DNA from 3 places in the Neobacillus terrisolis genome. Region 1 is predicted to be linked to each of the others. Evidence: riboswitches for the same ligand, from Rfam matches in the RefSeq annotation. Region 1 holds a riboswitch; each other region holds the start of a gene.
What was found. A riboswitch is a leader RNA that binds a small molecule or an ion and turns the genes downstream of it on or off. The one in region 1 is predicted to bind S-adenosylmethionine.
Positions count from the first base shown of each region.

Region 2: it holds a riboswitch for S-adenosylmethionine, as region 1 does, so the genes downstream of both, ACI48O_RS13315 (methionine biosynthesis PLP-dependent protein) here and metK (methionine adenosyltransferase) in region 1, are expected to answer to the same signal.
Region 3: it holds a riboswitch for S-adenosylmethionine, as region 1 does, so the genes downstream of both, ACI48O_RS06145 (O-acetylhomoserine aminocarboxypropyltransferase/cysteine synthase family protein) here and metK (methionine adenosyltransferase) in region 1, are expected to answer to the same signal.

Region 1 is NZ_JBKFGH010000011.1:9,527-12,808, reverse strand. It holds gene metK (methionine adenosyltransferase) at 270-1,466, opposite strand; SAM riboswitch class I at 1,719-1,864, opposite strand; gene pckA (phosphoenolpyruvate carboxykinase (ATP)) at 2,177-3,282, shown strand, end outside.
Region 2 is NZ_JBKFGH010000020.1:44,347-47,628, forward strand. It holds gene metC (cystathionine beta-lyase) at 1-208, opposite strand, end outside; gene ACI48O_RS13315 (methionine biosynthesis PLP-dependent protein) at 208-1,320, opposite strand; SAM riboswitch class I at 1,404-1,517, opposite strand; gene ACI48O_RS13320 (GTP cyclohydrolase II) at 1,909-2,652, shown strand; gene ribD (bifunctional diaminohydroxyphosphoribosylaminopyrimidine deaminase/5-amino-6-(5-phosphoribosylamino)uracil reductase RibD) at 2,665-3,282, shown strand, end outside.
Region 3 is NZ_JBKFGH010000008.1:101,599-104,880, reverse strand. It holds gene ACI48O_RS06160 (toprim domain-containing protein) at 1-250, shown strand, start outside; gene ACI48O_RS06155 (thioredoxin family protein) at 260-580, shown strand; gene ACI48O_RS06150 (hypothetical protein) at 591-968, shown strand; SAM riboswitch class I at 1,022-1,122, shown strand; gene ACI48O_RS06145 (O-acetylhomoserine aminocarboxypropyltransferase/cysteine synthase family protein) at 1,394-2,701, shown strand; SAM riboswitch class I at 2,831-2,946, shown strand; gene ACI48O_RS06140 (methionine ABC transporter ATP-binding protein) at 3,185-3,282, shown strand, end outside.

The sequences.
Region 1 (3,282 bases):
AGAACAAAATCGCAAGCGCCCGGGTAGACCAGACACAACTAGAACACATCGACTTTTCCATGCAAATGGGCCTGTTGATTGGAGTGGAAGGCGCGAAGACTCTTGCGGGAGCAGCGGGACAGGTGAGACCCCGCAGGAGCGATAGCGACGAGGAGGCTTACCGCCCGCCCCGCGGAAAGCGAAGCGCCTGGAACGGAAATCAACAGACTAGTTAAAAACGGATAGCCAAAAAGAGGGCGCCCCTAAGGGACACCCTCTAGCTTATTATTTTATTGATTGGCTTGTTCTTTTAAGCTGTCGGCTTTGTCCGTACGTTCCCAAGGAAGATCAACATCCGTACGGCCAAAATGACCGTAAGCAGCCGTTTGCTTGTAAATTGGGCGACGCAGATCCAGCATCTTAATAATTCCAGCCGGGCGAAGGTCGAAGTTTTTGCGAACAAGATCAACTAAAACGTCTTCGCTAACCTTTCCTGTTCCAAACGTTTCAACTGCGATCGATACAGGCTGTGCCACTCCAATTGCATAGGCAAGCTGAACTTCCACTTTTTCAGCCAGACCCGCAGCAACAATGTTTTTTGCAACATAACGAGCAGCATAAGCTGCTGAGCGGTCTACTTTAGTTGGATCCTTACCGGAGAACGCGCCGCCACCGTGACGAGCGTATCCACCATAAGTATCAACTATAATTTTCCGGCCAGTTAAACCAGCATCCCCTTGCGGTCCGCCAATAACAAAACGGCCTGTTGGGTTAATAAAATATTTCGTATTTTCATCGATTAGTTCCTGTGGAACAACCGGATTAATCACATGTTCCTTAATATTTCTTTGAATTTGCTCTAAAGAAATTTCAGGATGATGCTGCGTTGAAATAACAATCGTATCAATACGTACCGGCTTATCATTCTCATCGTATTCAACGGTAACTTGAGTTTTTCCATCTGGACGAAGGTAAGGAAGAATTTCATCTTTGCGAACTTTTGTAAGACGGCGTGATAGCTTATGGGCTAATGAAATAGGAAGAGGCATAAGCTCCTTTGTTTCATTACAAGCAAACCCAAACATTAAACCTTGGTCACCAGCACCAATTGCTTCGATTTCCTCATCAGACATAAGACCTTCTCTAGCTTCTAACGCCTTATCAACACCCATCGCAATATCAGGTGACTGTTCGTCAATTGAAGTTAACACGGCACATGTTTCAAAATCAAAACCGTATTTAGCCCGAGTATAGCCGATATTTTTAATCGTTTCTCGGACAAGCTTTGGGATATCCACATAAGTAGAAGTAGTGATTTCACCTGCTACAAGAACTAAACCAGTTGTTACTGAAGTTTCCGCAGCCACGCGAGCATTAGCATCTTTTGCTAAAATAGCATCTAAAATCGCATCAGAGATTTGGTCACAAATTTTATCGGGATGACCTTCTGTTACCGATTCAGAAGTAAACAAACGACGTTTTGACATCTTAGTTCCTCCTTATATATAGAAATAAAGCGAGGTTAGCCGCGGAAATTTATTCGTCCCTTTTGTTAACCTCATGTTGATACGGTACTCATTCCCTAAGTAGTATGAAATAAACATAGAGTTTTTATCCCAGTTATGTAATGGATTCATGATGATTGGGGGATAAAAGCTAACACATTTTTTCTTAGGTGCAAAATAAAAAACCTTCCCTATTAATGAGGAAAGGTTTTGAGCAACAATTTGCGCCTTTCACTCTTATCGTTCAAGGTTTATATACCTTGCGTCAGGTTAGCACCTTTGCTTAAAAGAAATCCCAAGGGTTTACCTCAGTAGATTTTCTTATTTAGCAGGTTGCTGGGTTTCATAGGGCCTGTCCCTCCACCAGCTCAGGATAAGAGAGTATCCGTTCAAGGTAGAATCATACCTTATAGGTTTTAATGATGTCAATTGTTTTTTAGAATTGTTCACCAATTAGTAAAGAATAAATCCGCGCTCGCTGCACCTATTATTACTCATTATTGGTACTTATCCGACCGAATTAGAATATCTTAATTAACACATTTAATTAAATAACAACCTTATATAAGGAGAAAACTATGTTAATTTATTTTATTTTAGAAAAAAATGCATATTAGTATAGATTATTTATCCTAATGTGTTATACTATTCACAACACTCAAAAATATTTGATAAAGGATGGTATTTATCAGATGAATTCTGTAAGTATTTCCAATGAACTGAATGAATTGTTAAAAGGGAGCAATATTCGCAATCAACTCTCTGTTCCGCAATTAGTTGAAAAGGTACTAGAACGTAAAGAAGGTATCCTTTCCTCTACTGGTGCGGTTCGGGCGACAACTGGAAAATATACTGGTCGTTCACCTAAAGACAAGTATATTGTAGAAGAAGCAGGATCTAAGGACAAAATTGAATGGGGTTCTGTTAACCAACCCATTTCGGAAGAAGCATTTTCAAACCTTTACAATAAGGTAATTACGTATTTGCAAGAACAAGAAGAAGTATATGTATTTCGCGGTTTTGCTGGGGCGGATAAAAAATTCAGATTACCAATCCAAGTCATCAATGAGTATGCTTGGCATAACCTTTTCGCCCATCAACTCTTCATTCGTCCAAACGAGGGCGAATTAACAAACCACGATGAGCCATTTTCTGTAATTTGTGCTCCAAACTTTAAAGCAGATCCAGCTGTTGATGGAACGGCATCTGAAACGTTTATCATTATTTCTTTTGAACGGAGAACGGTTTTAATCGGCGGTACGGAATATGCTGGAGAAATTAAGAAATCAATTTTCTCTGTTATGAATTATCTGCTACCGGAAAACGGTATTATGCCAATGCACTGTTCATCAAATGTTGGTGCTGAAGGCGATGTCGCTTTATTCTTCGGTCTTTCCGGAACAGGTAAAACAACTTTATCAGCAGATCCTAATCGCAAGCTGATCGGTGATGATGAACATGGCTGGTCTGCAAACGGTGTCTTTAATATCGAGGGCGGCTGCTATGCTAAATGCGCTGATTTAACGCGTGAAAAAGAACCGCAAATCTTCGATGCCATTCGTTTCGGTGCGGTGCTTGAAAATGTCATCCTTGACGAAGAAAGCCGTATTGCGGATTACTGTGATACATCTTTAACTGAAAATACTCGTGCTGCGTATCCTTTACAAGCGATTAGCAACATCGTAGATCCAAGCGTTGCTGGTCATCCAAACACGATTATTTTCTTAACGGCTGATGCATTTGGGGTATTACCTCCAATCTCTAAGCTTACAAAAGAACAAGCGATGTACCACTTCCT
Region 2 (3,282 bases), on a different contig from region 1:
TACCGCCTTCTAAATCAGCAATGACTTCCTCCAATGCTTCCCGGGTAGGGTTTAAACTGCGGCTATAATCATATTTTCCAAATTGATCGATGTCAAACTGATGGAAGGTTGAGGCGTGCTGAATCGGTACACTAACAGCACCTGTTGCCGGGTCAATCTTGTGACGATTGTGAAGTAATTTTGTTTCAAATGAGAAATCGTTTTCCATTACACAGCTACCTCCTTTTTAGCATTGGTTAAAGCATGGTTTAAATCATTAATAATATCTTCTGCGTCCTCTAAGCCGACAGAAAAGCGTAACAACCGGTTACAGACACCCGTTTCTAGTCTTATCTGTTCAGGAATGTCGGCATGTGTTTGGGTTGATGGATAGGTAATAAAGCTCTCGACCCCACCTAAGCTTTCCGCGAATGATATGAGCTTCATATTTTGTAAAAATGGATTCACCCAAGTTTCGTCTTTAATCCGGAATGAAACCATTCCGCCTCTTCCCGGGTATAGAACATCGATCACATCATCATGAGCAGATAAGTACTCAACAACAGCCTTAGCATTTTTCTCATGCCGTTCCATCCGCAATGATAAGGTCTTCATACCGCGGATTAACAACCATGAATCAAACGGGCTTAATACGGCTCCGGCAGCATTATGATAAAGAGCGAGACTTTCACAAAGCTCTTTTCCTTTTGCGACGATTAATCCTGCGAGTACATCATTATGTCCGCCTAAGTATTTCGTTGCACTGTGAATCACAATATCTGCACCAAGATTAATCGGCTTTTGCAGAAGAGGAGTATAAAAGGTGTTGTCAACGATTAAAAGAACCCCGTGTTCCTTGGCAATCGCTGCAACAGCACTAATATCGGTTTGCTCCATTAACGGATTCGTAGGTGTTTCGATAAAGATTGCTTTCGTTTTTGGAGATATGTATTTGATAATCTCCTCCGGATGTGTTGTGTTCACATAATGGCTGGTTAAGCCCCATTTTTTAAAACCTTGCTCTAATATGCGGTAAGTGCCGCCATACAAATCCTTTGAAACAATCCACTCATCCCCCGATTGGAAAATAGAAAGGATGGTAAGGATGGCGGCCATACCTGAACTGCAAGCATACCCCTGGTCGCCGTTTTCTAGTTCTGCTATGGCTTGCTCAAGAATTTTTCTAGTGGGGTTTCCTGTACGGATATAATCAAAACCTGTTGATTGCCCAATCCCTTCATGCCGATATGCGGTCGAAAAGTAGACTGGAGGATTTACTGTTCCTGTTGTTGTTTCGCTTCGGTTTCCAATTTGTGCTAGTACTGTGTCAATTTTATACAAAGCCGCCACTCCTCTAGTTAAGATAATAAAAAAAGCCTTCTTATAAGAAGAAGACTTTAGTAGGTTAGGACATTTAGCCATTCTTCTTATCTTTCAAGTTTTAAAAACTTGCTGGACTTAGCACCTTATCAATGAACAAGCCACTGATGGTTGCTGAGGTGTCATAGGGCCATACCCTCGACCTCTCTGGATAAGAACTCAATAATATTCGATTTTTTTAAACTTTACTATATTACCTATTAACATGTCAATTACTTTATTAAAATATTCGGTAAATATAATAATTACTATTTTACATTAAAGCTATGTTAAAATTCGTGATTGTTTTTGATCACGATGTTGATTGGAGCGGAAGGCGTGAGACTCCTGCGGGAGAAGCGGATCACGGGAGACCCCGCAGGCGCGACAGCGCCGAGGAGGCTCCCGGATCGCCCGCGGAAAGCGAGCGCCTGTAGCGGAAATCAACATCCAGATTTAACAGAGCAATTTAAAAGAAGGGAAGGTGAAGGTTTTTTATTTGACGCGTGTTGTTTACTATTTTATGCTCAGAACATACAAAATGAGTATACAGAAATAGGAGAATAAAATATGTTAACAATTGATATAAAAAATAGATTAAAAGAGAAAATGAAAATCGTTCAGAATCAGGACCAGTCCAGTGTTTGTTTAGTTGGCCCGGTGACATTGCCAATACAATTAGAAAATAAAGTAGTTACATTTAAATGGTATACTTGGTTAAAATTAAAAGAGGATACAATAGATAAAGATTCTGTACTTGATTCAATTACAACAGCATCATTGGCGGATCTTCAACAATCATCTATCTTGGTTTATGGAGACTTCGAGAATAGCGACCATCCTTTAGTCCGCTTCCATAGTATCTGTCACACCGGCGATATTTTTGGGAGTAAACGCTGTGATTGTGGGTATCAACTGCACCAGTCCCTAAAGATGATAGTTGAAAATGGCCATGGGGCCCTATTTTACTTAGCCAACCACGAAGGTAGAGGAATCGGTCTTTTTTCCAAGTCGCTCGCTTATCTGCTTCAAGAGGAAGGGTACGATACCGTTGAAGCAAACCATGCGCTTGGCTTTGAAGATGACCTCCGTACTTACGAAGAACCTTTAATGATTTTACAAGAATTGCGATCTAAGCCCGTTATTCTAATTACAAACAATCCTAAAAAACTTTTCGCTTTAAAGGAAAAAGGTTTATCTGCTGATTCTCATCAACCGTTATGGGGAGATAGCAACCTTTATAATAAGAAGTACTTAGAAACAAAAGTAATGAAATCCGGGCACATACCAGAGCAGAAGGAAATAACTATATAAGGAGTAATCCGTATGAAAACTGACCAATATTATATGAATCTTGCTTTAGAATTAGCGGCTTCCGCAAGGGGAAAGACAAACCCTAACCCATTAGTAGGTGCTGTCATTGTAAAAAACGGGATGATTGTCGGCTCGGGTCTGCATCGCAAGGCTGGTGAACCTCATGCAGAGGTGCACGCCTTTAGAATGGCGGGGGACCATGCTAAAGATGCAACATTATATGTGACCTTAGAGCCATGTTCACACTATGGAAAGACCCCGCCATGTGCTGAATTAGTTAAAAATTCAGGTGTTAAAAAGGTTGTGATCGCCATGCAGGACCCTAACCCGCTGGTGGCAGGGCGAGGGATAAACATTCTTCAAGAAGCAGGCATTGATGTAATTGTTGGAGTAATGGAGCAGGAAGCGCATCGCTTAAATGAAAGATTTATTCATAATATGTTAACCAATACTCCTTTTGTTGTTTCAAAAGTTGCGATGACGCTTGATGGGAAAATTGCTGCCGCAAACGGGCATTCTCAATGGATCACGAGTAGTGAGGCAAGAGAATCCGTTCACCATTTACGGAACGAAGTCGATGCCATTATGGTTGGGATTGGTACAGTCCTAGCGGACAATCCCCAGCTGACG
Region 3 (3,282 bases), on a different contig from region 1:
AACAATCGGACTGAATCGTTTGGAAGAATTGATTGACTCTGTTATAGATAAGGATGTATATATTTTAGTGGATGCTGATAAAGCAGGAGAAAAACTGCGAAAACAATTTAAAAAAGAATTTCCCGAAGCAGAGCACCTCTATATTGATAAGTCGTATAAGGAGGTTGCCACAGCACCGGAGCATCATTTAGCGACGGTGTTACTTCAAGCAAATATTGATGTTTTTACGCAGTTTTTAGAAAGAGGATGAAGTAATACGATGCAGGAAATGTCAACGGAGCAAATCGATTCCATCTTCAAGCGTCATTTTAATGGGCTCATTTATACTTACACACCCATGTGCGGAACCTGCCAGGTTTCCGGGATAATGTTAACAGTGATTGAGGAGCTTTTACCGGAGATTGAGATTAGAAAGCTGAATGTTAATTTCTTTCCGGAACTAGCTGCACAGTTAACAATCGAAAGTGTACCTTGCCTGCTTTTTATAAAAGAAGGGGTCGTGGCAGAAAAATTATATGCATTTCGATCAGTGCCATATTTGTATGAAAAAATAATCAATTCATCTAAATGGTATAGGTGAGGTGATCACGATGGGGTGTTTGTTGGATACCTTTATTCATGACTATAACCAAAAGAGTCACATTCATAATTTAGGAAACAGTCGGGAATTAAGGATATGTTTTGATACAGACAGAGGGAAGTATTTCCTTTCCGTCGAAAATGGAGTTGCCCAAATGCTTGAAAAGTTTCCTGAGGGTCAGGATGATGTCGTAACCATTGTCTCCAGCTACAGTACTGCAGTCCATTTGTTGGGAGGTAAAATGAAGCTTCGTGAAGCTGTCAGTCATCAACTTCTGACGGTATCTGCTTCGTTAAGAAAGATATTATTGCTTGAGGCTGTCTTATTTTTAACGAAACAGGGATCATCTGAGGAGCCGGACCTGGAAAATTTAACAAATGTATGTTGACTTAAATAAATTTCCTATGATACTATTATTTTCAAATAAATGTGAATATTAAGTTCTTATCAAGAGAGGTAGAGGGACTGGCCCTATGACGCCCGGCAACCGGTTATGAACGCGGTGCTAATTCCAGCAGAGTGTAAGCTCTGAAAGATAAGAAGAGACTGAGCTCCAACCCTCTTCTTATGAAAAGAAGAGGGTTTTTTGGTTTTTAAAAAAATGGCTGTGTTAAAGAACATTGTTTGTTTATGAGCATCTGTTGATTGGAGCGGAAGGTGCGAGACTCCTGCGGGAGAAGGTGTCTCGGGAGACCCCACAGGCGCTTGCGCCGAGGAGGCTCCCGGACTCCCCCGCGGAAAGGGAGCACCTCTCGCTGTAATCAACAGACAAATTTAACAAAGCCTAAAAAAATATTAGGGGAGAGAAAGAGAATGAGTGAAAAACAAAAGAATTATCGTTTCGAGACTTTAAGTGTACATGGAGGATTAGCTCCAGACCCAGTAACCGGGGCAAGAGCGGTTCCCATCTACATGAGCAATGCCTACCAATTCGAAAATACAGAACACGCTGCTAATTTATTTGCTCTAAAAGAGCCAGGTTATATTTATACCCGTATACATAACCCAACCGTTACCGTTCTTGAAGAAAGAGTCGCATTATTAGAAGGGGGAATCGGTGCCTTAGCATTAGCAAGCGGAATGTCAGCCATTACCATCGCCATTTTAAATGTTGCCCAGGCTGGCGATGAAATTGTCGCTGCTTCCACTCTTTACGGAGGTACATACAATCTGTTTGCGATAACCCTTCCTAAATATGGAATAAATGTTAAGTTCGTTAATGCTGAGGATCCTGAAAACTTCAGAGCAGCGATCACGGACAAAACTAAGGCTGTATTCGCTGAAACGATCGGAAATCCAAGCTTAAGAATATTAGATATTGAAAAAGTGGCGGAAATTGCTCATGAAGCAGGCGTTCCGCTAATCGTAGATAATACCTTTGCAACACCTTATTTATTAAAGCCAATTGAATTTGGTGCTGATATTGTTATCCACTCTGCAACTAAATGGTTAGGCGGCAATGGAACGACCATGGGCGGAGTCATCGTGGATGGCGGAAAATTTGATTGGGGTACAGGCAAGTTCCCAGGCTTTGTACAGCCTGATCCAAGCTACCATGATATTGTCTATAGCGAAGCAATTGGAGCTGCTGCATATATCGTAAAAGCAAGAGTTCAGTTATTGAGAGATATGGGGCCTGCTCTTAGTCCGCTTAATGCTTTCCAGATTACATTAGGATTGGAGACACTCCATGTTCGTATGAAGGAGCATATCGCTAATACGAAAAAAATTATTGAATATCTAGATGCTCATCCTGCAGTTAAATGGATTTTATATCCTGGTAATGAGGGGCATCCTGACAAAGCGCTTGCTGATAAATATTTGCCAAAAGGTCCAGGTTCTGTCGTTGTCTTTGGAATTGAAGGTGGCCGAGAAGCAGGGGCGAAATTTATTAATGAATTAAATCTTTGGACCCATGTAGCCAATGTAGGCGATGCAAAAAGTTTAGTCATCCATCCTGCAAGCACGACTCACCAGCAATTAGACGAAGAAGGCTTGGCAGCAGCTGGTGTACCAGAGGATCTTATTCGACTATCAATTGGAATTGAAAATGTGGAGGATCTAATCGAGGACCTTGAACAAGCGATTAAAGAAGCTACTGGGTTATCCTCAATAGAATAAGGTTATCGAATTTGTCAGAAAAATTATTTTAGTATAAAAAATATATTGACACCTATTTTTACTCCGTGATAAAATCACTTTCATAGCTAAGTTTGTTATCGGAAATTTTAAAAATAATAAATATATTTGCTCTTATCAAGAGAGGTGGAGGGACGTGCCCTATGAAGCCCGGCAACCGTCAAATTGCTCGATGCAATTTGAAAAGGTGCCAATTCACACAAAGCAGACGCTTTGGAAGATGAGAGAAGGGAATAGAACATTACTATGCCTTTCTGCTTATCTGCAGAGAGGCATTTTTTATTATTTCAGAATCAATGCTTAGTTACATTGCAATAGCATTTGCAAAGGAAATGCATATAGATTGAAAGGGATAGCTTGTCAATCTATTGAATCGTTATGAATGAATAGTTAAGAACATTCAAAACATAATGAGATACAATCCGTTTTTTTACAAGGGCTATAAAGAAAAAAGAGGGTGATCCTATGATTTCTATAAATGGAGTAAAAAAGATTTATCCTTCTAAATCAGGACGTGTTGTTGCCGTCGATAATGTGAATTTAGAGGTAAAAGAAGGAGAAAT